DNA from 2 places in the Arthrobacter sp. 147(2020) genome. Region 2 is predicted to be linked to the other one. Evidence: predicted binding sites of a transcription regulator. Region 2 holds the regulator's gene; the other holds the start of a gene.
The links. The regulator HrcA, encoded in region 2, represses chaperone genes, less so after heat shock. The targets are predictions, from matches to a motif close to TTNGCACTCGNNNNNNNCGAGTGCNAA.
Positions count from the first base shown of each region.

Region 1 (21,574 bases), on a different contig from region 2:
ACTGCACCACAGCGGTCCGGGCGGAGAAGATGCCCCGGGAATCGCTGTAGCCCTGCGCTTTCGGGAGGTGGCGGATCATATCGACCAGGATGGCTTCCGGGGCCTCGAACCCGAATGGCGCCGGATTCCCGATGTTGAGCTTCAGGATCCGGTGTCCCTCCGCCTCCATGAACTTGGCATGATCGAGCAGCGGCCCCCTAATGTCGTAGAGAACGTTGTGGAGCTTAGTCGACTGCTTGAATTCTGCCATTTACACAGGATGCCACAGAGGCACCGTGGGACACGTGATTGGCTGCCCTGCCACCTGTGAGGTTACGTTTTACGGAACCGATTGCGGTGGTCCTTCGCCATCGCGGACTCTCTGGCCTGATGGTGAGATCCGCGATCCCGGATCCGGCTGACGTCGGTTTGGCGCCGGTGAAGATGTTCCAGCTCCTCCGCCATTTTCTGGTAGCTCAGCCAGCGCCGCTCCTCGAGCGCCCCACTGGCGAGGGCCGCCTGGACAGCACACCCGGGTTCCGGTCCATGGCGGCAGTCGGTGAATCGGCAGTGGGCGAAGAGTTCCTCAATGTCACCGAACACTTCATCCAGGCCGTCCGCGGCGTCCCACAGGGCAAACCCACGCACCCCTGGCGTGTCCATTAGCACCGCGCCTCCCGGCAGGGGAATCAGTTCCCTCGACGTCGTGGTGTGTTTCCCTCTCCCATCGCCAGCCCGCACCGCCCCGGTGTCCTGTACCGCCGTGCCGACCAGTGCGTTCACCAAGCTGGATTTCCCCGCTCCGGAGGGACCGAGCAGCACGACTGTGGCGCCGGGACGAAAACGCGCCAGCACCTCGTCCAGGCCGTCGCCGGTATCCGCTGAGGTGGTGAGCACCTCAGCGGCTCCGGCCCGTTCGACGGTCTGCGCAACCACCTCATCGAACCGGTTGCTCAGGTCTGCCTTGGTAAGAATGACTAGCGGGACAGCACCCGAATCCCAGGCAGCCACCAGGGTGCGCTCCAGACGGTTGGACGAGATGGGCCGATCAAGGGGGACCACCACGCCCACCAGGTCGACGTTCGCCGCAAGAACCTGGACCTCAGCGAGTGGATCATGAGCCTTCTTGCGCTGCAGGACCGAGTACCGGGGCATGACCCCCACGATCGCTGAGTGCGTCGAGTCAGCACCCGTCAGCGCCACCCAGTCACCGGTAGCGACGTCGGGGCGTGCGTCATGCTTTTCAATGCCACGCGCCGTCGCGACCAGCATCCGGCTGCGGTCAACCCTGACCACGCGCCCCGGTTTGCACTGCCGATCCGGGAAGGCAGCTCCGAAGAGCGAGCTAATCCGGTCGGTCAGGCCATAGTGCTGCAGTTCGTCCATCGGCAGCCCTCATTCCCTGTTGGCCATCGTCAGGGCGATATCGACCAGTTCCACCCGGTTCAGGGTCGGAAGATCGGCGAGATCCACCCAGGCAGCCCGGTCGGTGGATCCGTCAGCCTCATGACGAAGCACTCCGCCAGTGGTGTGCGCACGGTAGACAATCCGCAGGGCATGCATCGGCCGACCCGACCCGTTGTGCCGCGAGGAGCCGGGGATGTGCAAGCTATCGACACCGAGAAGGTCGTCCAGCAGCGCCGTGTATCCCGTTTCCTCTTCGATCTCGCGGACGGCTGCGGTGGGCGCGTCCTCTCCCAGCTCGAGTCCCCCGCCCGGCAGGGTCCATCCCGTGGAGCCAGCCTCGTTCCAATGTGCCAGCAGAATCTTTGACTCGTTGATGATCAGGCCATAGGCCCCGACCCGTGTGTCCCATTCAGCGCTCATGGCGGCAAGTCTGCCAGATCTTGAGGAATCGCTCAGCGACATACTTGACCTGCACCCCGAAACGTTAACAACTTAACAGTATGGATCTTCGACAGTCGACGGTGTTCAAGCTGCACCGCGCAACCTCCCTGGTGAACCGCGTCTCGGATGAGTATCTCCTCACCCGCCACGGCATCCACTACGCCCCGTTCCTGGTGCTGCTAGCCGTACGGATTGCCGGGCCCTCCTCCCAGCAAAAAATAGCCCAGTCGCTGGACGTGAGCAGGGCGTCAGTCACCCAGCGGATCCAGCAGTTGACGGGGCTCGGGCTGGTGGATGTCACGATCAGCGCCTCGGATTCCCGTGCGAACGTGGTCAACCTGACGATTACGGGCAGGCGACTGACTGATGCCGCCTGGCACGGACTCGAAGCGGCGCTGGACGCCGTCGACCACGGGGTCGACGACGCCGTCCTGCGCCACCAGCTCGACCGTTTGATCAGCAACTGCACCACGGCACTGAACGCGGACGACTCGTGAGGGCTAGGCTTGAGACAACCGCAGTAGTTCATCAGGAAGTGGCTTGCCCATGGCTCACGATGCCGCACCCGAACCATCAGGAACCCCCGCACGATCCAGGGAGCCGATGGCGCTTGACCACACCGACCGATTGATCCTGCGCGAGTTGGTGGCTGATGCGCGGGTTACCAACGCCCAGCTGGCCGAGCGCATCGGGGTCGCACCCTCGACCGCCCTCTTGAGGACCAGGCAGCTGGTGGAACGTGGGATCATCAGCGGCTACCACGCCCAGCTCGACTTTGCATCGGTCGGCCGGGCGGTGCAGGCGATGGTGTCGGTACAGCTCAAGGGCCACAACCGGGAGGAGATCGACCGGTTCACCGCCCGGGTCCCTCTACTGCCCGAGGTGGTGTCCACTTTCCATGTGGCGGGATCGGTGGATTACCTGCTGCATCTGGCGGTCCCCAGCACCGAGGTCCTCAGGGACTGGGTACTCGATCATTTGACGACGGATCCGGTGGTAGGCCATACCGAGACAACGCTGGTGTTCAACCATCTGCCCGGTAACTCTGGAGTGCTCCCTGGCTCCAGCTGACGAGGAACCTCCGCAGCCATGGGCAGACCTAGGGCAGCAGTCCTGAGTGGTGCCGTGCCGAGAGATCCCGACGGCGCTCATCGTGGGCCACCACCGCTTCGCTGTGACGGGCATGGTTGACGGCCATCCGCTCTCCCGTGGAGATCAAGCGGTGGCCGACGCGGATCAAGAGGGCTTCGAAGCCTGTGGGTCGGATTGAGGGCGCAGAGGTAACAAAAGTGGTGGTCATGGCTACATCTTTCTGATTCTTCGTTGCGGATCAGGAGGGGTTATCCCGTTGCACGGGGGTGTCGAACTGCCCCTGCAGGATCGGGAACGCGTTGAAGTGCATTTGCACGGCGCGGGCGTTCGGATCGGTGGTGCCGCTGACGCGGTATTTTTCGAGCAGCGCCCTGGCATGGCCGAGCATCTCCTCGGTGACTTCGGCGAGTTGTTCGGCTGTCAGGCGGGCGTTCATGGTGGCGATGACTGACCCGTTGAACCAGTTCTCCGGAAGAAACTCGTACCCCTGCTCCATGAAGTCCTGCAGGAGGACGGCTCGGTGGTGTTCGATTTCCCGGTTCACAATCTTCGAGGCGTGCAAAGCCGCTGGATCGGCGGCTAGATCCTTGGAGAAGAGGGTGAGTGCCCCCGGGGGCCGTTCCCACCACCGCTCCCGGGCGGACCCCCGTCCCTCGACCTCCCGAACCAGCGAATGCTTGGCGAGCTGGCGTAGGTGATAGCTGGTGGCACCGCTGGATTCCCCGAGACTGGCTGCGAGCGAACTCGCTGTCTGCGGACCGAGTTGCGACAACTGTTCCAGGAGCTGGATTCTCAGCGGATGGGACAGTGCTTTGAGCCCGGCCAGATCAAGGGTGCGGTCATCTGAACGGTCCGTTGGCTCATCGCGAAGATTCATACTTCAATGATAAAAGTACAAAGGTTTCTTTGCAAGCATTTCTTTGCAAATAAATCTTTGCGTATTTAGAGGGCACGCCGGTGCGATCAGTCCACCAGCCGTGACTTGAGCGATCGGCGGAGGCTACCGGCAGCCAGCAGGACACTGGCGAGCGCTATCACTGCCGCGAATCCCGTGACTGAGCGATCCAGTCCCCACAGATGCACAGCAGCACCCAATCCCACCACCGGGGCGGCGCTGCCCAGATAGGTCAACACATAGAGGGTGCTGATGATCTGGGAATGCTGGGACGGCTCGACCTTCAGTGCGACCTCGTTGAAGACAGTGCGGAACGCGATTCCCTGGCCGGCACCAGCCAGGAGGCAGGCCAGCACCAGTAGGATGACGCTGTCCAGCATCCCTGCAACCGGAATCAGTGCCACGCCAAGACCCAGGGCGGTCAGGCCGATGGTGACGACATGCCTACCCCGCACCCGCATCAACTGGCTGAGCGCCGACGATCCGAGAACCAGGGCTGCGAGGAGGCCGATCAGGGGGCGGTAGTCAGTACCGGCCAGTGAGGCGAAGTAGGTCGGGGCAAGGCTGAGAGTGAAGCCGAAGACCGCAAAGCTCAGAAACCCTACGGCCGATGCATTCCAGAAGGCACGCCCGGCGGCACGCGAGACAACGGGCCGCCGGGGCCTGAGTGCCTTGAAAGGGGAGGTAGTGTCGGCGGCACGGATTGCCGGCCGGGCCTTCAAGGTCAGCAGGGGCAGGAGCAAACCAACAAGAACCAGTGAGTACAGCGCGAAGGGCGTCCGGGTGGGATCCGGCAAGAGGGACAGCAGCCCGCCGATGACCGGGCCGGCCGCAACCCCTCCTGCCGACGCCAGGAGTGTGAATCGAGAGGCCCAGTCGGGCCGGTGTGGCAGGAGATCGCGCAGTGCCGCGGAACTGGCCCCTGTCGCGAGAGCGACAGATGCTCCCTGGAGGCAGCGACCAAGCACCAGCATGGGCAACGATGATGCCGCGCCAAATACTCCGGCACCGGCAAACCCGATGACAATGGCCAGGACGAGCGCGGCACGCCTGCCGACGTGATCCGACCAGTGCCCCACCATCAGCAGGCCCACTACCAGCGTCACCACATAGGCGGAGAAGGCAACGGTGACCTCGAAGGAAGTAATACCCAGCTCCGCCTGCAACAGCGGATACAGCGGCGTCGCCAGATTGGCACCAATGAGCAGGGTGGAAATAACCACGGCAGCGAGGACCAGTCTGGCCCTTACCGACGCATCCCAGGCCCAGCGCGCCCTCTCCGGCGGCTTCATCCGCAGCTCGCTCAGCACGCTCACGACTTCTCCATACGGTAGAACACAACAGCAGATATCCCCCTTATTCTCCGGGCTGGAGGAGTATTGGGAACATATCTGTCGTTAGACTTGATCGAAATCATCAGTTTTGAGCTATCCAACTGACTGGAAGTGCACGTCGTGAGCAAATTGGACCTTGTCGATATCCGTCTTCTCCTGGAGCTGGTCCGAGACCCCCGAGCCCAGATCGGTGAGCTGAGCGACCATCTTGGGGTGGCACGCAACACCGCGCAATCGCGGATTCGGCGGCTGCTCCGGTCCGGCACCCTGCGCGCCAGTGGGCGAGAGCTTGATCTGGAGGCCCTCAGCTACGACGTCGCGGCATTCGTGACTATCGAGGTATCGCACCGCGAGCTGGACGGAGTGATCTCGGGCCTACGCCGTCTCCACCAGGTACTGGAGGTCCACGAGATCTCCGGTCGGGGGGATGTCTGGTGCCGTGTGACGGCCAAGGACACCCATCACCTCCAGTCGGCCCTCCGGTCGATTCTGAGGATCAAGGGCGTCATTCGCACTGAAACGGTCCTCGCCCTTCACGAACACATTCCCTACCGGACCGAACCACTGTTGCGGACCCTCGCCGACGAACAATGATCTGACGGACTCTCATGTGCATCTCATCTTTTGTCGGGATACTTAACCCATGATGTCTTCGGAGCTCCATACCTGGGTGGTGGGTGTGGCGTGCGCGGGCGGAGTTGTTGTAGCGGCGATCGGGATTGTCGGGTCGTTGGCCGATCCCGTGCCTGCTGACCTGGGGTCCTCGTTCACGGAAACCGTGACTCAGACGCCGGGATCCACCCCGTCCACCCCAGGATCCGCACCGTCCACCCCGCTACCCACGCCGCCGCCCGAAACACCCTCCCCGGATCCCACTACCGAGCCGACCGGGCAACCGGTCGAGGTGGTGCCTCCCCCAGCGCCGATCCCGGGAGACACTGATGACAACTCCGGCCCTGGCGGGGGCGGCGGCGACGACGGTGACTTTGAAGACAACGACGACGACTTTGGAGACGACGACACCCACTTTGGGGACGACGACAGCGACTTTGGGGACGATGGGGATGATTAGGCCGCAGGGCAGCCCCACCACCGAAGTACTGCGTTCCACCCACTCCAGCAGGCCGGACGGTGCGCCCCACACCCGGCCAACCCGCTCCCCTCCCAGGCCTGCGGCTATACCGCAGGTGAATCCCGCCGTCGCGAATCCACCCCGGCCAGCTGATGAACCAGCTCCGGGTCCCGCAGGGAAGCGGCGGTCGACCTGGCGGCGGCTGTCCACCGCGTTGCGTGGGAACTGGACCGTCCGGACCCGGGTGCTCGGGGCTGTTCTCGCGCTGTCAGCGTTGGGGCTGCTGGTTGCCGGATCAGCGGCCTATGCGCTGCAGCGCAGCGACATCAACTCGGACATGGACAACTCGCTGGAACGACACTTTTTGGAGTTCGAGTCTCTCCTCGACACGGGTATTGACCCGACAACCCGTGAGGACTTTACCGAAGCCCAGGAACTGATTTTCGTTGCCATGCAACGCACCCTCCCGGCGCCCAACGAGGGAATGCTGGGCATGCGCGATGGCGAGGCTGTCCTGCTAGCCAATCCGGCGGTGCAACTGCGCCTGGAGGAAGATGCGGAGCTGGTCGAATACGTGGCCACGCAAGCCGACCCCAGCCGGGTCAGCATTTCGAGTATCGCCACGGCCGAGACCACCTATCGTGCGCTGGTTGTCCCAGTGCAACTGGCCGCCGACAGCAGCCCTACCCAGTACGTGCTCGCCTACGACGCTCGCGCCGAACATGGACAGCTCAACCAGACCTTTGCCGCGTTCGCCCTGATCAGCTTCGGGACACTGGTCTTCATCGGTGTGGTCGGCTGGCTGCTGGTGGGCAATCTCCTTGCGCCGATCCGTCTGCTGCGGGACACCGCCCAACACATTGGGGACTCCGACCTCTCCGAGCGGATCCCGGTCTCCGGGAATGACGACCTGTCGGACCTCACCCGCACTGTCAACGCGATGCTTGAACGGCTGGAGGGATCCTTCACCTCCCAACGCCAACTGCTCGACGACGTCGGGCATGAACTGCGCACACCCATCACCATTGTGCAGGGGCACCTTGAGCTTCAGGATTCGGCGGACCCTGCCGATGTCACCGCCGTGCGTGGCATTGCCCTCGACGAACTGGACCGGATGCGGCTCCTCGTTGATGATTTGGTGACCCTCGCCGGAATCACCCGGCCCGGGTTTGTGCGGCCCGAAACGGTCGACGTGGGCCGTCTGACCGATGATGTGCTGGACAAGTCACGTCCCCTCGGTTCCCGGCGCTGGACCATTGACGCTCGGGCAGAGGCCTCGTGCTTGCTGGATCCCCGCCGGATCACCCAGGCCTGGCTGCAACTGGTGGTCAATGCCGTCAAGTTCTCCGACGACGGCTCGACCATCGCGGTGGGCTCCCGCCTGGACCCCGGGGGCTTGCTGCTGTGGGTCCGCGACGAAGGTATTGGGGTGCCCGGCGAGGACCAGGCGCGCATCTTCGACAGGTTCGCCCGCGGCGCTCATGGGCGCCGCACAGAAGGCTCAGGCCTTGGCCTGACCATTGTCAATGCGATCGTCAGCGCCCACGGGGGTAGGGTTCACCTGGCCTCAGCTCTCGGTCGAGGGTCAACATTCACCATGGTGCTGCCGCTCGAGGAGCGCGCAGCTGACACATCAGAGGAAGTACAAGATTGAGCCAGATCCTAATCGTCGAGGACGAGGACCGCATCAGTTCCTTTGTCGCCAAGGGACTGCGGTCTGCAGGGTACGTCCCGACCGTCGCCGACAATGGGAGGGACGGGTATCATCTGGCCCAGACCGGTGACTTTGAGCTGATCGTGCTTGACCTCGGGTTGCCCGACCAGGATGGGTTCACTGTTCTGCGACGCCTACGGGAGTCCAGGAACACGACGCCCGTCATCATCCTGTCCGCCAGAAGTTCCATCGACGATACGGTGGCCGGCCTGGAGGGTGGGGCTGACGACTACATGGCCAAGCCATTCCGGTTCGAGGAGCTCCTGGCCCGCGTCCGGCTCCGGCTCCGACAGGACACCCCCACCGCCGACAGCTCGGTCCTGACCCACCAGAATCTGCAGCTCGACCTGAGAACACGCCGGGCGGCGGTTAACGGCAAGGAAGTGGATTTGTCGGCCCGCGAATTCGCGCTGGCCGAGGCTTTTCTGAGAAATCCCGGCCAGGTGCTGAGCCGCGAACAACTCCTCTCCCGGGTGTGGGGCTACGATTTCGACCCGGGCTCCAATGTGGTGGATGTCTACGTGCGCTATCTGCGCAACAAGCTCGGAGCCGGCCGGTTCACTACCGTCCGCGGCATGGGGTACAGGCTCTCTTCTGACGAGCCCTGAACGTCTGTCGGGAGCGGCGATGGCACCCGACACGAGGGGTGCCACCGCCGCCAAACCTCCGGCGCCGCTCTCGAAAGGGCCGGAGGGGTGGGAATCCGGAATGCTGGGGGGACACTCCGGAATCCCGGCCTGAGGTGTTGGATCGGTCCCTGGACGGAACCAACACCCGAATCTGTCAGCCGCCGCTGGCGGCGCTCGGTGCGGACACCGCGCTGGGTACCGAATAGCCGGAGTCCACTGGCCCAACCGGTGACGGGACGGGCGCTGGCGCCGGGACCACCACTGGAGCGGGGGCTGGCGCCGGAGCTGGTGCAGGCGCTGGCGCGGGTTCGAGGGTGGGTGCCGGTGCGGCGGGTGTCACCGCGGAGGGAGCACTTGCCGCGGTCGGCGCTATGGGCTCCTCGCTCCGGGGCTCAGGGGTTGGCGATGGGCTGCGGGTATCAGCCGAACCGCCGTCGTCACCGACCTGGTCCCCGTTGAGGGTGGAGTCGTTGCCTGAGCCGTCGGGACTGTCCGCTCCGCCCCCGGTGCTGCCTCCGTCAGTGCCGGTGGCACCGTTATCGCTGGACCTGTTGATGCTCGAGCCCAGATCCCGGGGGTCGTGGGTGCTGTCGGCAACGGCGACGCCCAGACCCAGTGCCATCACACTCAGAGAGCCGGTGGCGATCCAGATGTTTCGCTTGTGCACGGTGGGTTCCTTTCCCGATCAGCGGTGTGGGCTATGAGTTCAACTGTGCACGGCGAATGTGAGACAAAGAGGAACCGAAGATGAGAGACCTCTCATCTTCGGTTAGCTGCGGCGGGCCAGCGCAGCGTCGGCCAACGACTCAGCGATCGCCAGCCGCCTGAGCGCATCAGCGTGCCAGGCGTCAGGGCTTGCAGGCGATGCCCGGTGCTTTGCCCCTGCCACCAGTGTCAGGGCGACGCCGGCCGCGCGTCCACGGAGCGCAGAGGGGTCGACAACGTGGTCAAATGCCGCCAGGAACCGGTCCAGCGCTGCCGGGACGTGAATGTAGCGGCTGTCCAGGGACGGCAGGACCGCCAGATGGCCGATGAAACAGGCGAGGTCGTCCACCAGGTGGCCGGGACCGAGTGCGTCAACATCGAGGAGTCCTGAGATGCTCTCGCCCGTGACCAGCAGGTTCGCTTCATAGAAATCGCCGTGGGAGGGAACCTTCGGACCGGCGTCGACCGTCGAGACGAGATGATGCACCTTGTTCGTCAGCGCTGTGATCCGCGCCTGCTCCTCTGGTAGGACGGCTGCTGCTCCCATGGCGTAGTCGCGCACGCGCGCAGCCCACGCCGGGCGCTCCGGTAACCTCATCGACTCAGGCGGGAGATTCTGCAGCAGGTTGATCAGAGCGTGTGGTTGGATCGACCGTGCCCCGTCGCGCATCAACCGTTCGGCAAGAGGCGTCCCAGGAGCTCGATGCATGGCCAGCACGTCCGGGGCTGGCACCTCGATCAGTTCGGGGGCTGGAATCCCGGCGCTGGTGAGCAGGCGGTGGCGTTCGGCGAGGCGGCCTGCCTGCCCGTGACGCAACACCTTGAGGTACCGGCGTTCCCCGAGATGATCGGCGGTCAGCACTGCCCGCCGGAGCGGTCGATAGCTGACGGTCGCCAGTTCCGGCAGCACAACCGCGCTCCTTCTGTCCGGCAAAGGTTCAAAGAGGGCTGCGCCCACCTTCGCCGCATCACAGGCCCAGGCCAGACCCGGCAGCAGCGGGTCATGTGGATGACGCCACACGGTCAAGGCCAGGCCGTCGGCACCTGTCAGCTGGACGGTACCCTCCGCGGGCGCCGTCAGGGCCGCCGTGCTGATGCACAGGAATTCGGTGGTGACCTGGTCATCACCGGCTACGACGTCCACCTGATAGATACCGGTGGCGCCCGCACCGGGGCGGTGATGCACCTGGACGAGCGACCAGGTGGACGGACGCCAGCCCAGCGTTTGAAGTGCGAGCCGCAAGGGTTCGGCCGCGCCGTCCCCTTCCAGCAGGCGCAGCTGGGCGGTTTCCCCTCCCGGCTCAGGCGTTGAGGGGTTAGGCCCGGCGACGCTGCAGGACGTCATCCAGGTTCAACCTGCCGGTCGGCGGTGCTGTGGTGGCGTTGTCGGCTGTTGTCTGCTCGGTGTTCTCGACGACTGGCGGGACAGCACCCTGTTTCAGGCTGGTCCTGGCCTGGGCTTTGGGCGCATCGGGAAGCTCAAGCGGAGCCGGTGCTTGCCGCTCGGCCTTGGCAGCCGCAACGTACATGGGTTTGGGTACCTCAACCGGCTCCCAGGTGTCGCCGCCCGCGTGGGCTGCGGGGGTGGATCCGCCGGAGACTGCCGGGTCGAGGGGAGCACCCTCCTCGCCCGCTGTACCTGAATCCGCACCTGTGGCTACTGCAAGAGCCGCCTGACGCAGCTCGGTAGCGGTCAGGGGCGCCGCTGCGGCTGGCCGATGCTCCTCGGCCACTGAGTTTTCTCCAGTGAGGCTGCGGGAGGTTTCGGCGTCGAACAGACTGGTCTCCCGGCGGGGAGCATGGAGAGCAAGTGGTGCGGGCTGGGTTGTCGCGGCGGGCGCGTACATTGCCTCGGCGAAGGCCGCATTGACCCGACGGCGGCGGTCCCGGACCGCCAGCACCCGGAGGCCAGCCACTGCAAGCAGGAAGAGGACGAACGCGGCCGGGGGTAACAGTGCGGGAACAACGGCGAGGATGGCCAGGGGAAGACAAACAATTGCCGCGAGCAGTGCCAGCGCGCCGGTCGCGGCAATCGCGGTGCGGGCGGGTCGGATCACGAACCGTTGCTGGCTCGATGCGGATCGCGGGGACGACCCTGCAGGCCGTGGCGTGGCGGCGTCGTTAGTGTGACCTGACATTTCCATGATGCTCCCCTGAGAGACGTTGCTCTCGGCTGTTGCGGGTGGGATAAGGGCTGACGTTTCGGCCGTTTCGACCAGCAGGGCTGGCCTGCGGATACGCAGTACGTAGGGGGCAACCCAGATCAGCCAGAGACCAACGATCGCGACAAGCACCACCGAGCTGTTCATAGAGAAGTCCACGTCTAAAACGGTAGGTCGTACACCCTCGTCACGAGTGTATTGACGGCGGTGTGTCGCCTCCGGGTTGGCGAATGCCCCGACCCGGTTGGCGCTGCGCCTGCCAGCGGGCCAGCAGCCCGCCGGGTACCTCATCCTGGGTGAGGGCGAAGCTGCGATGGTCCGCCCACTCCCCTGCGATGTGAAGGTAGCTCTTGCGGAGTCCCTCGTCCCGGAAACCGAGTTTCTCTACGACCCGCAGGCTGGCTGCGTTCTCGGGACGGATATTGATCTCCATCCGGTGCAAACCGAGACGGTCGAAGCAGTAGTCGGTCACCAACGCGACGGCGGTGGGCGCAATACCCTGCCCCGCACGGTCACGATCCACCCAGTACCCAAGCGTCGCCGTCATCGCCGAACCCCAGACGATCGTTGACACCGTCAGCTGACCGACAATCGCAGGGTCCCGGAGGTGCCCGGTGCGCTCGGTAATCAGGAAGGGCAGGCCGGTAGCCGCCCGCGCCTGCTTCCGCAGCGATCGGACCATCTCGGGGTAGCTGGGCAGGTATCCACCCGGCGCGGGGTTGGATGCCTCCCAGGGCGCCAGCCATTCGGCGTTTCGCTCCCGAACAGCTGACCACTCCTTCCGATCACGCAGGCGAACCGGCCTCAGGATGAGCGTGTCAGTTTCAAGGGTCACCGGCCAGGCGAACTGCCCGCTCACGGTACCGTGCTAGCCGTTCAGGTTTTGGGTGAAGCTCTTCAACCAGTCCTGCAGGTCCGGTCCGAGGTCCTCACGCTCTGAGGCCAGGGTCACGACTGCCTTGATGTAGCTGAGCTTGTCACCAGTGTCGTAGCGACGTCCGCGGAAGACGACGCCGTACACGCCCGACCCTTCGCCCTCTGCTGACGCGAGCGTCTGGAGGGCGTCCGTAAGCTGGATTTCGCCGCCCCGGCCCGGACCGGTGGTTTCCAGCACATCAAAGACCCGGGGGTGCAGGACGTAACGTCCGATGACGGCAAGGTTGGAGGGTGCCTCGTCGATCGGCGGCTTCTCCACCAGTTCGCTGACCCTGACATAGTCTTCACCGTCGATGGCGGAGATATCCGCGCAGCCGTAGGCGCTGATCTGATCCGGATCGACTTCGATCAGCGCGATGACCGACCCTCCGGTCTTTTCCTGTACCTCGATCATTGTCTTCAGGAGGACGTCACGCTCGTCGATGAGATCGTCACCGAGGAGAACAGCAAACGGCTCGTTCCCGACGTGGAGCTTGGCGCGGAGGACGGCATGGCCGAGTCCCTTTGGATCCCCCTGGCGCAGATAGTGGATGTCACCCAGCTCGGAAGGGCGGCGAACTGCCGCCAGCTTCTCGAGGTCGCCCTTCGCTTCGAGGGTCTGCTCAATGAAGGGCACCCGGTCAAAGTGGTCCTCGAGCGAACGCTTGTTTCGACCGGTAATCATCAGAATGTCGGTCATTCCGGCGTTGACAGCCTCTTCGACCACGTACTGGATCGCAGGCTTATCCACTACGGGAAGCATTTCCTTGGGCATCGCCTTTGTGGCGGGGAGAAACCGCGTGCCAAGTCCCGCTGCGGGGATGACAGCCTTATTCACTCGTGAGGTCATGACACCACCCTACATAACGTCAGTGACCTTTCTATGCAAGCCCACTGTTGACCGGAATCGTCGGATCGCTGTGGCGGACCCGTGGGACTCGGTAAAGTGTGCTGGTATGGGTCCTCTTTCATCGGCGACCGGCAAGGATGTTGCCCGGCAGCACTTCCGGGCGGCCCGGCTGGCGATGTCCGCGGAGCAGCGGTTGGCAGCCGCCGTCGGACTCCGGGACCAGGTCCTGGACTGGCTTCCGTTGGGTTCCACCCGCCCTCGCCTGGTCGCCGCCTACCTGTCAGTGGACCCAGAGCCAGGAACCCGTGAACTCCTGACATCGCTGACCGCGCGTGGCTACCAGGTGGTGGTGCCGATCTGCGAGCCCGCTTACCAACTCAGCTGGTGCAGTTGGTCGGCGGAGGTCGAACTGCGGCGCAGCCCCCGCGCCCCGGTGCTGGAGCCGGTGGGGGCACGCCGGCATTTCAGCGACCTGCTCGCTGGGGAGCGCGCAGTGGCCCTCGTGCTGGTTCCGGGACTCGCGGTGGACCACAACGGTGGCAGGCTCGGCCAGGGGGGTGGCTACTACGATCGGTTTCTCGCACAACTGCGGGCAGTCGATCCGAACGTACCGACCCTCGCCTACGTATATGACCACGAGCTGTTGCCGGCCGGCTCGCTGGCCACTACTCCACTGGATATGCCGCTGGCCGGTACCTTCACACCGTCGGCCTATCACCCTCTCAACACCCGTCGCGACGCCGGATAGGCGACCGCCACTTCGACGCAAACTGCCCATCGGGCAGTGTAGACTTAGCACTCGGACCCCTAGAGTGCCAGCCGAACCGGGTTGGGGATCTAGACCCAGGAATCACGCTCGCCCAGGAGGATTTGCTTTGCCAACCTACGCATACGCTTGCAAAGACTGCGACCATGCCTTCGACATCCATCAGGCCTTTTCTGATAGTTCACTCACTGTGTGCCCCGAATGTGAGGGGTCGCTGAGGAAGAAGTTCAACAGCGTCGGAGTGGTGTTCAAGGGATCGGGTTTCTACCGTAACGACTCCCGTGACAGCAAGAAGTCAGTCGACCCGGGGACCAGCAGCACCAGCCCGTCATCGGGCAGCACCTCCGAGCAGTCCACCACGGGGTCCGGCTCAGCCACGGGCTCCCCGGGCAAGGATGCCTCGACGACAGTGAAAAAGCCTTCGGAGAGCCCCAAGACGACTGCCGCCGCGAGCTAGTCTCCGCCAGCACGCCTTACCCGTCCTCCACACAGCCCTCGCTGTAGGACTTGCCCACATTCCGGGTCCACCCTTCCCGCTGGGTGCGGGGCTTCCGTAGCGTTGGTGAATGGTCAACGGCAAAAGCCCCCGGAGACGTACCGGGTTCACCCTGGGAGCCCGACGATTTGCCTTCCGCCATCGCCGGTTTCTCGCCGCAGTACTGTTCTGCCTTGCCGCGGCAGTGACCGTCGAGGCCATCATCCCGCCGGAACAATCACTGTCCCGGGTAGTTGCGGCCGCCGAGGATCTCCCAGTGGGTACCGTCCTCGCCCCTGCCCACCTCACCACTGTCGACCTGCCGCCGGAAGCGATTCCGCTCCAGTCGTTTACAGACAGCGCGGCCGTGATCGGGGAACAACTGGCCACTCCCCTGCATCGGGGCTCCGTCCTGGCCGAGACCTTTCTGGTGGGCACCGGGCTGCTTACCGGTTCCCCGCCGGGGTCCGTCGCGGTCCCCTTGCGCCCCGCCGATGAAACCACTGTGCAACTGCTCTCCCCCGGGCAGCATGTGGATGTGGTCCTGAGCACCGGGAATGGCTTCGAGATCCCGGCCACTACCAGCGTCCTCGTCCGGGGCGCACCCGTGCTTTGGACATCAGGTTCGTCAGCCGCCGGATCCGCGCCGGGATGGCCCGGCACCACGGATACCGAGGGACTGGTGGTGGTAGCTGCAGATCCGTCCGACGCCGCCACCCTTGCCGGAGCATCGAGCTCAGGGAGCGTTCACCTGGTGCTTACGAGCGCCCCACCGCCAGCGAAGTAAGCGGAACTGCCTCAGTCCCAGTGCGGAGGGCGCTGGTCCTTCAGCCAATCCCCGTGCGAATCCTCGGAGTCACCCCAGGACCTGCCCTCGTCTTCGGCAGCATGCTTCGGGAGAAGATCCCCGGGGGATGTCGCGCCCGTGGCGCCAGGCATAACGCTGGCCGGAGCACCGTCGTCGGAGGTGGCCTTTGACTGCCTCTTGACCTGCATCCGGGCGTCCTCAACAATTGCTTCGCTCGTTCGACCGAGCCGGGAAGCGGGACCGGACACCGGACGGCGCCCGCCTTCCGGCACGGCGGGGAGTCCAAGATAGTTGCTCACCAGATCTGCGCATCCATTCGGGTCGGTGAAAACTTCGATGGTCCACAGCGGCATGTACCGCCACCCCATCCGCTCGAGCAGCTGCGGGCGGAGCCTGCTGCGTTCCCTGACGGTCATGGTCCGGTACCGCTCCGTGCCATCCGATTCGATTGCCATCGGTGGAATCTGGGCGCCCTGGGCCTGGTCCGCAGAAGTGGCCACGGCGTGGGAACTCCCCGTCGCTACGATATCGAGGACCCCGTCGTAGTGGTCGAGGACGTGGGCGCCACGTTCGCGGAGCCGGCTCACCAGGTCAGCGACCAGCGGATCCGGGTTCGGCGCCTTCTCCGACGACTCCTCGCCGGGTGCTGCCTTGGCGGTCGGTTCGCCCAGTTCGCGTTCGAGCAGCCCATAAAAATCGAGGGCACCGTGCTCGAGCCGATCGGGATCGAGGTCAGTGGGGAGGAAACAGGTCACCACGTGCAGCCGGTGACGTGCCCGGGTCATTGCGGTAACGAAGCGTCCCCGGCCGTCGGGACCGGAAAGCTGGCCGAAGTTGTGGAGGGCCCTACCGTGCGGGGTCCTGCCGAATCCCAAGGAGAAGATCACGCAGTCGCGCGTGATGCCGGCTGCCCGCTCGACCGGGACCACCCGGAAGGATTCCCGTCCGGGGGCAAAGAAGTCGGCAGACCAAGGGAGATCGGCCATCCGCTGTCGGATAGCTTGCCCAATCCGCCCGGCATGGCGGGCGCTGGCCGTGACAACGGCCAGCGAGCTGCTGGGCCGGAGGCGGATGTGCTCAAACACCAGCTCGGCGACGCGGCCCACCTCGGCGTCGACACTCTCCACGCCAGCCTGGTCGGCGCTGGGCATGCCCGTGCCGTCCGGCAGATACTCCACTGTGAGCGCGCGACCGGCCCCAGTTATCTCGGAGCCGTGGGGCAGACGTGAAAGCCTGCCCTCGTAGAAGGTGTCACTGAGAAAGCTGGTCAGCGCCTTGTCGACGCACCGATACACCACGCTGAGGTCGACCGTCGGGAAAATGGTCGCGAGGGCCGAGAAGGCACTCGTCAGCTGGTCGGCTTCAGGCGTCGCACCGGCGGTAGAGCCGACGCTGAAACCCTGGGGCCCGCCCAGGCGGTCGTCACCGAAGGCGATGACCTGGCGGGCGCGTGCAATCGCCGGGATGGCCGACTGCAGGGAGATCGACTCGGCGTCGAGGATGATCACGGCGTCGAAGGTCTTACCTGCTGGCAGGACCATGGGCAGCATCAGGGGGCTCGCGGCCCAGACAGGCATGAGCGCGGTCACCAGCTCATCGTTCTGGGCGCTCAGTCCCGGAAGGTCGAGGGTGCCGGTGCGCAGCAGGTCACGCAGCTTCTCCGATTCGGCGGGCTGGGAGGCGACGGCTGACCGCCACCGTTCCGCGAGGGCAAACCGGAGCCTGCCTGGTCCGGAGGCGATGTGCGCGTTGTCAGCCAGGCGGTAGTCGGCCTCCAACCGCCGGAGGCTGCCGCCGTCGGACATGGCCAGATAGTCGTCGCCGCTGATCATGGCGTCCAGGGCGGACTGCCACCAGGCGAGTTCCAGCTCGGAGCCTACCTGTTCCGGACCTACCTCGCGGTGTGCCAGGTCGTCGAGAAGGTCGCCCAATCCGTGCTCACGCATCTCATCGAGCAGGAGGGTGCGTTCCGGGAGGGTCGCGAGCGTCTCCTCGTCCTTCGCGAGCCCGGCCAGCCGGTAACTGAGGCCGTCCAGCGGCATGTCTGCCAGGTCAATGTGGCCAGGCGTGGTGGCGAGCACGCGGTTGAGCTCGTCCAGCTGCAGACTGATCTTCTGGTGGAAGCTGTTGATCTCGGCGAGTCCGGTGGGCACGGCCGGGTGCCGTTCAGTGGTTGCGTACCGGGTCCAGAGGGTGCGCTGCTGCTGCACCTCTAGCAGCGATGCGTGGAGGTCAGCGATGTGGACACCGGGACGCACGTATTCCTTGGCAACCCTGCGGAGCCGTGAGCGGGTCATCGAGCTCATCTCGATGGCCCGTTCCCGGCGCCACGACGAGGGCGCTGTTGCCGAAATGAGGTCGGTGACAGGCCGGTCGAAGATGTCCGGGGTGAACTTGTCCAGGCTTCCGCGGACAGCCGCGAGAAGCTGCAGCTGCTCGCCCCATTCGGTGAAGGAACCACCCAGCCGGATCTGCGAATAGTCAGCGACGCGCAGCACCTTTTCCCGCAGCAGTGGGATATCCCGCGCCAGTTCAACGGCTAGCTCGTGGGCGCGCTCGGTTTCCTTCCGGTTCAGCAGTTTGGCCCCGTACCACGGGCTGTCGACGGCTGACGCGCTGAAGCTGCCGAGCTCGGCAGCCCGGCGAAGGCGCTCGGTGAGTTCGGCGCGGTCAGGGATGCTATCCATCACGCTGCGGAGCAGCCGGACGGTGGTGGCGGGGGCCGGGTCCAGCGCTGTCAGTTCGGCGAGCGACTGCATCGCCTGGTAGGGCGAGCAGCCCCACCGGCTGCGGACGTTGTGCAGTGACTTGACGTGATCCTGCAGCTGATGCCGGTTTTCCACCAGGGTCTGATGCAGGCCGTCCAGCTCGGGCTGGGTAGCCTTCTCGTTCCTCACGATGGCGCGAATCAGCTGATCCTTCAGCTGCTGTTCATTGATGTTGGCGTTCAGCTGCAGCACCAGGGACCCCAGGTTGAGGGTGTCGAGCTCCTCCACCAGTTCGTTGAGGGTTCCGCGGCGTTCAGCAACCACCAGTACGCTCTTGCCCTGCTCGGTGAGACCTGCGATCGCGTTCAACGCCGTTTGGGTCTGTCCTGATCCCGGCGGCGAGGAAACCACCAGCGAGTGCCCTTGGCCGATCTGGTCCAGAACATCCTGCTGCGTTGAGTCTGCGTCCCGGATGAGCACTTCTTCAGCGGGGTGGCGTTCGTCAACCGGTGTGACCTGGCCGGTGAGGTCGGCGGGCGCGGACGACGACGGCGCCGTCTGTCCGTCGCGTGCTGCCTCCATCAGGGCGGCCAGGACCGGGTGCTCGGGCCGAATGGCGGCGTCGTCGGCAAGGTCTCCGAGATCCGCGAACGTGGACACAAGGAGATGATGTTCGATCGCCATTCCACGGACGCCCTCGGTGACGGCGCGGAGGCGGTCGAGCACGGGCAGCGGATCGAAGCGGGCCGTGCCGTAGGCAAGCCGTGCGATGGCTTCGGCGTCGAGTGGGATGCCCTGGACACCACGCAGGTGCCTGACCAGCGCCGGGTTGAGCCGGGCGTGCTCGGTCAGTTGCAGTTCGTAGTCGTCCTGGGAGGCGTGAACCGTCAGTGAAACAGCCGTCAACATCACGGGGGCGGTCAACGGTTCAGTCCTGCCGTCGTCGTCGACACTGCGCCAGGCAGCGGTGCCCGCCGCCAGATATCCGACGTCGATGCCGCGTTCGGTGCCCAGCTCGTAGATCTTCGCGCGCAGCACCTGCGCCGTCTTCATCGCCGCGGCATACTGGGCGGGGTCACGCAGGAGCGTGGACAGACGGGTACGACGACCAGCGAGCAGCTGAGCCAGACCGGAGGGGTGTGCGTGGGTGAGATCAATGCTGTTCGCCGACGCAGGCGAAAAGTGCAGCAGGGTGTCCGTCCCGGCGTGTGCACCGAGCTCTTGGAGCCACGGCAGCAGAAAAGTCCCAGCGGAGTCCCCTGGTTCCTGCACTGACACGGCGGTCTCCTTTTCTACAATTATCTTCGACGGTCTGGACCAGAGGGGCATGTCTTCCAAGCTATCCGACTAGGGCGCTGCGGCGGGGCCGCAACACCGGGGGCGGGCAAATACCCGTTCCCGGGTGGGACGGGCTACTCCCATTCGATGGTGCCGGGCGGCTTGCTGGTGATATCCAGTACCACCCGGTTGACGCCCTCGACCTCGTTGGTGATGCGGTTCGAGATGCGGGCCAGCAGGTCGTAGGGCAGCCTGGACCAGTCTGCGGTCATCGCGTCCTCGCTGGATACCGGACGCAGGACAATCGGATGGCCGTAGGTGCGGCCGTCCCCCTGGACGCCGACGCTGCGGACGTCGGCGAGGAGGACCACCGGCATCTGCCACACCTCGTTGTCCAGTCCCGCGGCGGTGAGCTCCGCGCGGGCAATTGCGTCGGCACGGCGGAGCAGGTCCAGCCGTTCCTGGGTGACGTCGCCGACTATCCTGATCCCCAGCCCGGGGCCGGGGAACGGCTGACGACCAACAATTTCGGCGGGCAGGCCCAGCTGGGCTCCGACCGCCCGGACCTCATCCTTGAACAGCGCCCTGAGAGGTTCGACCAGTTCAAACTGCAGGTCCTCGGGGAGGCCTCCCACGTTGTGGTGGCTCTTGATGTTCGCCGCACCCTCACCGCCACCGGATTCGACGACGTCGGGGTAAAGGGTGCCCTGCACGAGGAACCGGATTTTCTCGCCGTGTGCCTGCGCCTGGGCAATGATCGCCCGCTCGGCTTCCTCGAAGGCGCGAATGAATTCACGCCCGATGATCTTGCGCTTCGTTTCCGGGTCGCTGACGCCGGCAAGGGCATCCAGGAAGCGCTTCTGCTCGTTGGCTACGTAGAGGTTGACCCCGGTGGCGGCGACGAAGTCCCGTTCCACCTGCTCGGCTTCCCCTTCGCGGAGCAGCCCGTGGTCGACGAAAACGCAGGTCAACTGGTCTCCGACCGCCCGTTGCACCAGGGCCGCAGCGACCGCCGAATCCACTCCGCCGGAGAGTCCGCAGATCACGCGGGCGTCTCCCACCTGCTCGCGGATGCGTTCCACCTGTTCCTCAACGATGTTGCCGGTGGTCCAGTTCGCGTCCAGGCGGGCACCCTTGAAGAGGAAGTTCTCAAGCACCTGCTGCCCATGATCCGAGTGCTTCACCTCGGGGTGCCACTGCACGCCATAAAGGCGCCGGGACTCGTCGGCAAACGCGGCAACCGGCGCGCCTGCGGTACTTGCGAGCACCTCGAAGCCCTCGGGTGCGGCCTGCACACTGTCGCCGTGGCTCATCCAGGCGTTCTGGTGCTCCGGGACTCCGTCCAACAGCGATCCGGTGCTGGACGTCGCGGCGACGTCGGTTGACCCGTATTCGCGGAGGCCGGTCTTGGCGACGGTTCCGCCGAGCGCCGAAGCCATCGCCTGGAAGCCGTAGCAGATCCCCAGGACGGGAACCCCGGCGGTGAACAGTTCGGGGTCAACCCGGGGCGCTCCCTCAGCGTAGACGCTTGAGGGTCCACCGGAGAGGATGATCGCTACCGGATTCTTTGCCAGCAGGTCGGCAGTGTTCAGGGTGTGGGGAACCACCTCGGAGTACACATCCGCGTCGCGGACCCGCCGGGCGATCAGCTGGGCATACTGCGCGCCGTAGTCCACCACCAGCACCGGCCGGTGGCCTGTTTCGCTGGTCTCCTCTGCGGAGTCTGGGGTGGAGTCGGCATGGCCTGAAATTCCGGGTCCGGATGCGGGAATAGTCACGCGTCAACAATAGTCGCCACGGGCACCCGATCGCACATCACTACGCCCTGATGCCCGCTAGTACCGGGAGGCTGCTTCGGGGTGTGCTGCCAGCTCCTGCTCCACCTGCCGGTGGATCCGGCGCTCAACGATGAACGACAGCAGCGGCACCACGCCGCCCAGAGCCATCACGATGAACTGCTTGAACGGCCACCGCATCATCTGCCAGAGCCGGAAGTCGGCGATCAGGTAGACCACGTACATCCAGCCGTGGACGATCAGGACCGTGGTGGAGAAGTTGAATCCTCCGGCAGTCTCGGACGAGTTCTTGTCCGTCAGGGAAAAGAGACCCTCAGGTCCGCCGATCATGATGTGTGATCCCATCCCGTAGGCTGCGATCATTTCCACGACGACCAGCATGAGCATGATGCCGGTGGCGTAGGCGAGCACCTTGTAGAAGGTCAGCGCCGAAAGGATCTGTGCATGGGTACCGCCGAACCGCCGCTTGGGTTTCCGGGCGGCACCGGAGGTGCCGCTTCCTGTTGCCGGTCCGTTCACGTTGGGTGTACTCACTGTCGTGCCTCACT
Region 1 is NZ_JABFOM010000003.1:60,999-82,572, forward strand. Features, by position in the region: gene HMI58_RS03740 (pyridoxal phosphate-dependent aminotransferase) at 1-250, opposite strand, end outside; gene rsgA (ribosome small subunit-dependent GTPase A) at 313-1,365, opposite strand; gene HMI58_RS03750 (NUDIX hydrolase) at 1,375-1,806, opposite strand; gene HMI58_RS03755 (MarR family winged helix-turn-helix transcriptional regulator) at 1,887-2,324, shown strand; gene HMI58_RS03760 (Lrp/AsnC family transcriptional regulator) at 2,431-2,898, shown strand; gene HMI58_RS03765 (hypothetical protein) at 2,927-3,127, opposite strand; gene HMI58_RS03770 (helix-turn-helix domain-containing protein) at 3,158-3,796, opposite strand; gene HMI58_RS03775 (MFS transporter) at 3,883-5,130, opposite strand; gene HMI58_RS03780 (Lrp/AsnC family transcriptional regulator) at 5,269-5,742, shown strand; gene HMI58_RS03785 (hypothetical protein) at 5,792-6,220, shown strand; gene HMI58_RS03790 (HAMP domain-containing sensor histidine kinase) at 6,213-7,874, shown strand; gene HMI58_RS03795 (response regulator transcription factor) at 7,871-8,542, shown strand; gene HMI58_RS03800 (hypothetical protein) at 8,718-9,230, opposite strand; gene HMI58_RS03805 (phosphotransferase) at 9,333-10,613, opposite strand; gene HMI58_RS03810 (hypothetical protein) at 10,585-11,589, opposite strand; gene HMI58_RS03815 (GNAT family protein) at 11,618-12,289, opposite strand; gene galU (UTP--glucose-1-phosphate uridylyltransferase GalU) at 12,299-13,195, opposite strand; gene HMI58_RS03825 (5-formyltetrahydrofolate cyclo-ligase) at 13,302-13,943, shown strand; gene HMI58_RS03830 (FmdB family zinc ribbon protein) at 14,071-14,418, shown strand; gene cpaB (Flp pilus assembly protein CpaB) at 14,528-15,223, shown strand; gene HMI58_RS03840 (DUF4011 domain-containing protein) at 15,235-19,281, opposite strand; gene guaA (glutamine-hydrolyzing GMP synthase) at 19,365-20,915, opposite strand; gene HMI58_RS03850 (DUF3817 domain-containing protein) at 21,066-21,560, opposite strand; gene HMI58_RS03855 (SURF1 family cytochrome oxidase biogenesis protein) at 21,557-21,574, opposite strand, start outside.
Region 1: HMI58_RS03830 (FmdB family zinc ribbon protein) is a predicted target of HrcA. The motif match lies at 13,988-14,014, and genes of this name have one in related genera.

Region 2 (9,411 bases):
TGGAAAACAACCTCACCATCATCCCGGTGCTGAACAAGATCGACCTCCCGGCGGCGCAGCCCGAGAAGTACGCTGCCGAACTGGCCAGCCTGATCGGCGGCGAACCCGAGGACGTCCTGCGGGTGTCCGGCAAGACCGGCATGGGCGTGGAGGCCCTCCTGGACCAGATTGTCCGTGACCTCCCGCCGCCCGTTGGCGACCCCGACGCACCGGCCCGCGCCATGATCTTCGACTCCGTCTATGACACCTACCGCGGCGTGGTCACCTACGTCCGCGTGGTGGACGGTATGTTGCATCCTCGCGAGCGGATTCAGATGATGTCCACCCGCGCGAGCCACGAGCTGCTTGAGATCGGCGTCAGCTCGCCCGAGCCAACCCCGTCGAAGGGGCTCGGCGTCGGCGAGGTGGGCTACCTCATCACCGGGGTGAAGGACGTCCGCCTGTCCAAGGTCGGCGACACCGTCACCAACCTCGCGAAGCCAGCCACGGAGTCCTTGCCCGGCTACGCCGACGCGAAACCGATGGTCTTCTCGGGCCTGTACCCGCTGGATGGCACCGACTACCCGGTGCTCAGGGATGCGCTGGAGAAGCTGATGCTCAACGACGCTGCGCTGGTGTACGAGCCGGAGACCTCAGCTGCACTCGGGTTCGGGTTCCGGGTCGGTTTCCTCGGCCTCCTGCACCTGGAGATCACCCGCGAACGGCTCGAACGCGAGCACAACCTGAATCTGATCTCCACCGCACCCAACGTGGAATACCAGGTGACGCTTGAGGACAAGAAGCTCATCCACGTCACCAACCCCAGCGAGTACCCCACCGGGAAGATCGCCGAGGTCCGCGAGCCAATGGTCGCGGCGACGATCCTGGCACCGACCGAGTTTGTGGGCGCCATCATGGAACTGTGCCAGAGCCGGCGCGGCGTGATGGGCGGCATGGACTACCTCTCCGAAGACCGGGTGGAAATCCGGTACCGGCTGCCCCTGGCCGAGATCGTCTTCGACTTCTTCGACATCCTCAAGTCCCGCACCCGTGGTTACGGTTCGCTGGACTGGAAGGCCGACGGCGACCAGGCCGCCGATCTGGTCAAGGTCGACATCATGCTGCAGGGCGAACAGGTCGACGCTTTCTCGGCCATCACCCACCGCGACAAGGCCTACGCCTACGGCGTGATGATGACCGGCAAGCTGCGCGAGCTCATTCCCCGCCAGCAATTCGAGGTTCCCATCCAGGCCGCGATTGGCTCACGGATCATCGCCCGCGAAAGCATCAGGGCCATCCGCAAGGACGTCCTTGCAAAGTGCTACGGCGGCGACATCACCCGTAAGCGCAAACTGCTCGAGAAGCAGAAGGAAGGCAAGAAGCGGATGAAGATGGTGGGACGGGTAGAAGTTCCCCAGGAAGCCTTCATTGCTGCCCTCACCACCGACGAATCCAAGGACAAGGTCAAGAAGTAGCAATGCCAAGTGCCCTCCCTCTTGGCCTGCCCTCGCCGGAGAACGGCCTGCTACCGGAACAGGCTGCGGTCGGCAGCGCCGAGCGCAAGCTGGGGCTCTACGTCCACATTCCGTTCTGCGCTGTGCGGTGCGGGTACTGCGACTTCAATACCTACACCGCGACCGAGTTGGGCGGCGGCGCGTCCCAGGACCGGTACGCGGCGACGGTCAGCGCTGAACTGGACCTTGCCGGCCGCGTCCTGACCGAGTCGGGCACTGCTGCGCGGCCCCTGTCAACGATCTTCTTCGGCGGCGGCACCCCCACCCTGCTCCCTGCCGAGGACCTCGCGTCAGTGCTGAGGACCGCCGTCGGGCACTGGGGGCTAGCCCCCGGCGCCGAGGTGACCACCGAGGCTAACCCCGACTCGGTCACCCCCGAATCGCTTGCAGTGCTGGCCGAGGCAGGCTTCACCCGGGTGTCCTTCGGCATGCAGTCGGCGGTGCCCCACGTCCTGGAAGTGCTGGACCGCACCCACTCGCCCGAGCGGGTGCCGTTGGCCGTCCAATGGGCCCGGGATGCCGGGCTGCGCGTCAGCCTGGACCTCATCTACGGCACACCAGGGGAGAGTGCAGCGGACTGGCAGCGGTCCCTCGACGCAGCCCTGTCCTACGGGCCGGACCACGTCTCCGCCTATGCGCTGATTATCGAGGATGGCACCAAGCTTGCCGCGCGGATCCGCCGGGGCCAGGTGCCCGACATCGACGACGACGACCATGCCGAGAAGTACGCCCTGGCCGAGCAGGCCATGGCCGCCGCCGGGCTGAGCTGGTACGAGGTCAGCAACTGGGCGCGCACTCCCGAGGACGAGTGCCGCCACAACCTTGCCTACTGGCGGGGCGACGATTGGTGGGGTGCCGGTCCCGGCGCCCACTCACATGTGGGGGGTGTGCGATGGTGGAACGTGAAGCATCCCACCGCCTACGCACAGCGGCTGTCCACGGGCGTATCGCCGGCTGCGGGCCGGGAAATTCTCGACGACGACACCCGGTACGTTGAGGACGTGATGCTCCGCGCCAGGCTTCGCGAGGGTCTGCCTACCAGTGCTCTGCGTCCGGAAGGCCGCCTGGCGGTGGCCGGGCTGATCGCCGATTCGCTGGTGGATCCGGCCGCCGCGTTCGGTGGGACCATTACCCTGACTGCCAGCGGCCGGCTGCTCGCCGACGCGGTGGTCCGCAGGTTGCTACCCGACTGACTGATTGACCGGCGCGCTTCCCGCCGACCGGCAGTGCCGGAATACTTGCCTACTTGAAGAGTCGGAGGTTCACCGTGTAACGGTAGGGCCGGCCGCGGTTGACCTGGATCCCGGCAACTACCGACGACAGCGCGATGGCCACCCAGATCAGTGCATTGACGACGGCGAACAGACCGCCAACCGTGGGCAGCAGGGACAGCAGCCAGGCCGCAAACGCGAGCAGCGTTGGCGGGAAGGTGAAGTTGAATGCCTCCCGCGCCTCCTGGGCGGTGAACGGGCCGCGGTCCTTGAAGATGAGCAGGATCAGCAGTGAAGGAATGAACCCCAGGATTCCGCCGAAGTGTGCCAAGGTTGCCCACTGCCGGTCTTCGGACGCGGTCAGGGGCAGCGCATTCGCCGGGACGCCCTCAAATGCGGACGAGGGCTGGCCGTGGCCCTCCGCGGATCCGTGCTGCTTGGGCTGGTCGGCGGGGTTAGACAACTGGACATCCTTCATTGCTTTCGGGGCCGCCGGGGCAGGGGCCTTCCTCACTAGAGTACGTCGTTGCCCAGCAATCGTGCACTGCGGATCAGTCGCCCCGACCGGAAATCCTAAGGATCGGTCAGGAAGTCAATCACTTCCTCCACCCGCCCCAGCAGTGACGGTTCCAGGTCGGCATAGCTGGTGACGCAGCCGAGCAGGCGCTTCCAGCCGTGCGCGATGGCTGCCTTGTCGGAGTTGGGCCACCCGAGCCCCGCCAGGATGCCGGTCTTCCAGTCCTGGCCCCGCGGCACCACCGGCCAGGCGGTCAATCCGACGGCTGCGGGCTTGATGGCCTGCCACACGTCTACATAGGGGTGTCCGACGATGAGAACGTTGGCGGCGGCCCCCGGGACCTTCATCGCCTCTTGTGCGATGCGCTGCTCCTTGGATCCGGTGACCAGGTGGTCGACGAGGATGCCAAGCCGTCGATGGGGTCCGGGGGCGAAGGCCCGGATCATCCCGGCGAGGTCCTCGACTCCGTGAAGCGGCTCAACGACGATACCCTCGAGGCGCAGGTCATCACCCCACACCTTCTCGATGAGTTCGGCATCATGCTGGCCTTCGACCCAGATCCGGCTGGCGCGGGCTGTGCGCGCCCGGGCACCGTCCACCTTCACGGATCCCGACGCCGTCACCCGGCGCGCGGGAGCGGCCGGCGCCACCGCTGGGGCGACGATCTCCACGGGCGAACCATCCACATGGAAACCGAACCCGAGGCGGAAGGTCTTGAGCCTGCCGCGGCGGTCCTCCAACACCATGACGTGCATGCCACCGGATTTCTCCACCCGGACCACCGCGCCGACGTAGCCGCTCTGGACGTCTTCCAGGACCAGCCCAGCGCTGACCGGAATCTTGGGCAGGGGGCCACTGCGGGGAGCCGAAATGTCCTGTGCTCCCCATTCGTAACTGGACATCGTCATACTCGCTTCCCGGCTCACCGCTGGACAGTCCGGCCAGGGATTTCAATGCTAACAATTCATCGGAAAGTACTAGACTTGGCACTTGGGCGTGTCGAGTGCCAGATCCGTTGGAAGAGTCAAGGAACCATGTTCGGAGGTGAAAAGTGAGCGAACCACGCCGACTGGAAGTACTGCGTGCCATCGTCGAGGACTATGTGCATTCCCGGGAGCCTGTTGGATCGAAGGCCCTGGTGGAGCGGCATCAACTGGGTGTCTCATCGGCCACCATCCGCAACGATATGGCGGTGCTGGAGGAAGAGGGGCTGATCACGGCGCCCCACACCAGTTCCGGCCGGATCCCCACCGACAAGGGCTATCGCCTCTTTGTCGACCAGATTTCCGAGGTCAAGCCGTTGTCCGCGCCAGAGAAACGCGCCATCCAGACGCTGCTGGAGGGAGCTGAGGATCTCGATGACGTGATGGACCGCACCGTCCGGTTGCTGTCCCATCTCACCAACCAGGTGGCAGTGGTGCAGTACCCCCATCTGGGGAGCGCCGCCGTCCGGCACCTCGAGTTCGTCCTGCTGGCGCCAAACCAGGTGCTGGTGGTCCTGATCGCCACGAACGGCACCGTACAGCAGCGTGTGGTGCCCCTGCCCGAGCCCGTCCCCGAGAACAGCCTCGCCGAACTCCGGCAGCATTTCCTCGGCTCGGTGGCCGGGACGAAGCTGACGTTCCTCCCGCAGGAACTGGCGCTGGCTGTGGCAGCGCTGCCGTTTCAGCAGCGCAGGGCCGGCACTGTCCTGGCGCGGACCCTCGAGCAGCTCGCCGGGATCAACCGCGAAGACCGGATTGTGATGGCAGGTACAGCCAACCTTGCCCGATCCACCGTAGACTTTCCCTTGAGCATCGGCCCCGTGCTGGAAGCACTTGAGGAACAGGTGGTCATGCTCCGCCTCCTCTCCGAAATGAAACACGATGCATTTGGCGTGTCGGTGCGGATCGGGCGGGAAAACCCCCACGGAGGCCTCGCCGAAGCATCGGTGATTGCCACCGGGTACGGCCCCGACTCGTTGGCGAAAGTGGGAGTCCTCGGACCTACCCGGATGGACTATCCCACGTCGATGTCGGCGGTACGCGCGGTGGCCCGCTATCTGTCCCGGATCCTGACGGACTAGCCGGGCACCCGACACGCAGGAACTTTGAAGGCAAGAACCGAACCTTTCGAAGGTGGGGCGCTTTTGCCCCACCTCGACCAGTGACACAGGAAGTGAAGTGCAGGAGTGAGTAATCACTATGAAGTCCTCGGTGTGAACCGCGATGCGAGCGGCGAGGAGATCAAGAAGGCCTATCGCAAGCTGGCGCGGAAACTTCACCCGGACGTCAATACGGGGCCGGACGCGTCGGAGGAGTTCAAGCTGGTCACCCGCGCCTACGAGGTGCTGTCCGACCCACAGAAGCGCCGGGTGTATGACACCACGGGCAACGAGAACGGGACCGATAACGGTTTCGGTGGCGGACACGCCGGCCCGGGCTTTGCGTTCCAGGACATCTTCGAGACCTTCTTCGGCGGCGGCGGACCCAGCGGACCGCCGTCGCGCACCCGCCGGGGTCAGGACGCGCTCATTGCGGTCCGGATCGACCTGGTCGACGCCGTGTTCGGGATCAACAAGAAGATCGACGTCGACACCGCAGCGGTCTGCCCCACCTGTGACGGTTCCTGCTGCCAGCCCGGCACCTCGCCGCGGACCTGCGACATCTGTGGTGGATCAGGCCAGGTACAGCGGGCCGTCCGGTCCATTCTGGGCCAGGTCATGACCAGCGCCACCTGTGGCACCTGCCAGGGCTTCGGCACAGTAATCCCCAACCCTTGCCACGAATGCAACGGCGACGGCCGGGTCCGCAGCCGCCGCAGCCTCACCATCAAGGTGCCGGCGGGTGTCTCCACCGGGACCCGTATCCAGCTCGGCGGCCAAGGCGAAGCCGGCATGGCCGGCGGGCCGCAGGGTGACCTGTATGTGGAAATCCGGGTCAACCCGGACCCCACGTTCCTCCGCGAGGGAGACGACCTGCACGTCACCCTCAGCGTCCCCATGACCGCTGCCGCCCTCGGTACCACCCTGAACTTCGCCTCGTTCGACGGTGACCAGGAGCTGGGTATCAAGGCGGGGACCCAGTCGGGTGAGATCGTGACTCTACGCGGGCTGGGAGTGACCCACCTGCGCGGTTACGGGCGCGGCGACCTCAAGGTGCACCTGAACGTCGAAACCCCCCGCAACGTCGACCAGGCGCAGGAGGAACTGCTGCGCAAGCTTGCCGAACTACGCGGCGAAGAGTTCGTTGAGGGACAGCTGGCCAGCAACGGCTCAGGGGTCTTCGCGAAGCTGCGAGAGCGGCTGGGTAACCTCTAGGCGTGAGCAACGCACTGTACTTCGGCGACCCCAACGCCGTCTCCGCCGCCGCTCCCGGGTCCCGCTTCGTCCTGACCGGTCCGGAGGCGCGCCACGCCGCGACGGTGAAACGGGTCACCGTGGGCGAGGCCATCGATGTCGCCGATGGGCGCGGACGCAGGCTCACGGGGACCGTCGCCGAGAGCAGCGGCCAGAGTGTCACCCTTGAAGTCAGCACTGTCGAGGACGAGCCGGCCCCCGCCACGACGCTGGTCCTCGTCCAGGCACTGGCCAAGGGGGACCGCGACCTGCAGGCGGTTGAGGCCGCCACCGAGCTGGGCGTGGATGCCGTGCTGCCCTGGCAGGCAGACCGCAGCATTGTCCGCTGGCGTGCCGAGAAGGCCGTCAAGGGGCAGCAGAAATGGGAGTCCACCGTCTGGGGTGCTGGTAAGCAGTCGCGTCGGGCGCGGCTCCCCGAGGTGCACAGCCTGCATGACAGCAGGTCCCTCGCCGGCTGGTTGGCGGGCGTGGACCTGGCGCTGATTCTGCACGAGGAAGCCGTGGACGGGCTGGGAACGTTCCTCAGGCCAGCTGACGGTGCGGTGCCCGGCACTGTCGCGATCGTCGTGGGGCCGGAAGGCGGAATCAGCGCCGCCGAACTGGAGTTGTTCACCTCGAACGGGGCCCATGCGGTGCGAATGGGAGACCATGTGTTGCGTTCCTCCACCGCCGGTCCAGCCGCGCTGGCGGTGCTGAACCAGCTGCTCGGCCGCTGGTAGCGGCGCCCCTCTAGTCCAGGTCGAAGCGCTTGGTGTCAGCGTTGAGTTCCTTATTGTCCTGATCCGGGTTGTCCTGGTCAGCCGCGGGGCGGTCAAAGACGGTTACCTCGTATTCACCCGGCTCCAGGGCGACGGTGAATTCGAAGAGGCCGGGGGAGCCCGGGCCCTCATCCAGCCCCACGGTCCCGCTTCGGTGCGGCTTGAGGTCGGCGCCGACCACCTCATCGATCCGCCAGTACAGCACGGCGTCGTCGGAGACACCGCTGCCGGATACGGTGATTTCTGGCTGGTCGCGAACCTCGCCATGCTGCGGCTCGATCACCCAGATTGGGGCCATCAGCGCCGTGTCACGCTGCATTTGGCCGCCCAATTCGATGTGACCAAAGGCGTTGAACCCGGTCTCCCCGTCGACCAGGATCACCACGCTGCTGGGATCGCCGCCGGACACGAGCCCCGAGCTGGCGGCCGCCGCGGTGGCTGTGTAGACGAGCTGCTGCACCGCACGGTACGCGGAGCCCTCATCGATCCGCGTGCCGAACGCATCACGGGACATGTCGACGGTGATGATGTTGCCGGGAGAAATTGACGCGCTGACTGTGCCGGCCGGTGACCACGGGCCGAAGTAATCAGGATCCAGGGGTGCGCTGGTGGTCATGGCCTGCACCGCCGCGGCGATCGGATCCCCGCCCTGCTCACCTTTGAGGAACTCGCGGTACAGCAGGATGCTGCCGTTGTTGTCGCCCATCCAGTAGACGGGTAGCAGGTTGCCGCCGGTGGCTGTGGCGGGTGGGACCGCCGAGTGGGGGACCGACGTCGGGCCCGTCACGGTGCTCGCCTGTGCGGGAAGGGACGTCGCGGCGTCGGTGCCGTCCACCGGGGTGCAGCCGGTCAGGCCGAGACCCGCCAGCGAGAGCAGTGCCGTCGCCGTTAGGGCCCGCCCCCGTCCGCGCCGATGATCGCCAGGCTGAAAGGACCACTCCATCTGCGTCCTGTCCTTTCCCTGTGCCGCGCATCCATGTTGAAGGTCGTCGCCCGCGGTAGTGCGCTGGAGCAACGTCTTCCAGCTTTACATACGCCCACCGGGCCCAGACGGGGTGTAGCCAAGTCGTCACAGGACTGAGACAGTATTGAAACCGTGCCGTTGCCCGGTAGTGACCAACTGCTTCCTGAGCACGCCAATGGGCCACCGATCCGGCGGATCAGCCAGGAGTGGAAACTCCTCGGGAGGGGAACAGGTGACGTAAGATTGGCTGCGGACGGTCGTGCCGTCAGTTACCGATTCAAGGAGAGATGGAAGGCCGCGAAGGCCGATTATATGACCGATTCTTCAGTTGGCATTAGCGCAGTGGGTCTGGACACAGTGGTGATCCACTTCGATTCGACGGAACAGATGGTTCAGGCGTTGGGAACGAACGATGAAGCCTTGCGGCTGATCGAGAGCACCTTCGTGGGGGTCAACCTCCATGTCAGGGGCAATGAGCTGTCCATCACGGGACCTGCCGTGGACGTGTCACGCACGGAACGGCTGATCTCCGAGATCCGCACCCTCGCCGCGAACAACACCACAGTCAATCCGCAGGTTCTCCGGCAGCTCCTCTCGATGCTGAAGGACCAGTCGGTCAGCAGCCCGTCAGACGTGCTGACCATGAACATCCTCTCGTCCCGCGGCAGGACCATCAGGCCCAAGACGCTCAACCAGCGCGACTATGTCGAGGCCATCGACCGGCACACAGTAGTGTTCGGGATCGGCCCGGCCGGTACCGGCAAAACCTATCTGGCCATGGCCAAGGCCGTGCAGGCTCTGCAGCACAAGGAAGTCAACCGGATCATCCTCACCCGCCCGGCGGTGGAAGCGGGGGAGCGGCTGGGGTTCCTGCCCGGCACCCTCAGCGACAAGATCGACCCGTACCTGAGGCCGCTGTACGACGCCCTCCACGACATGATGGACCCCGACACCATTCCCCGGCTGATGGCTGCGGGCACCATCGAGGTGGCCCCGCTGGCCTACATGCGCGGGCGCACCCTCAACGATGCGTTCATCATTTTGGACGAGGCGCAGAACACCACGCCCGAGCAGATGAAAATGTTCCTCACCCGTCTCGGCTTTGGCTCCAAGATGGTGGTCACCGGCGAC
Region 2 is NZ_JABFOM010000010.1:74,851-84,261, forward strand. Features, by position in the region: gene lepA (translation elongation factor 4) at 1-1,454, shown strand, start outside; gene hemW (radical SAM family heme chaperone HemW) at 1,457-2,686, shown strand; gene HMI58_RS09245 (DUF4870 domain-containing protein) at 2,736-3,167, opposite strand; gene HMI58_RS09250 (DUF3097 family protein) at 3,278-4,123, opposite strand; gene hrcA (heat-inducible transcriptional repressor HrcA) at 4,273-5,286, shown strand; gene dnaJ (molecular chaperone DnaJ) at 5,392-6,519, shown strand; gene HMI58_RS09265 (16S rRNA (uracil(1498)-N(3))-methyltransferase) at 6,522-7,277, shown strand; gene HMI58_RS09270 (GerMN domain-containing protein) at 7,288-8,259, opposite strand; gene HMI58_RS09275 (PhoH family protein) at 8,593-9,411, shown strand, end outside.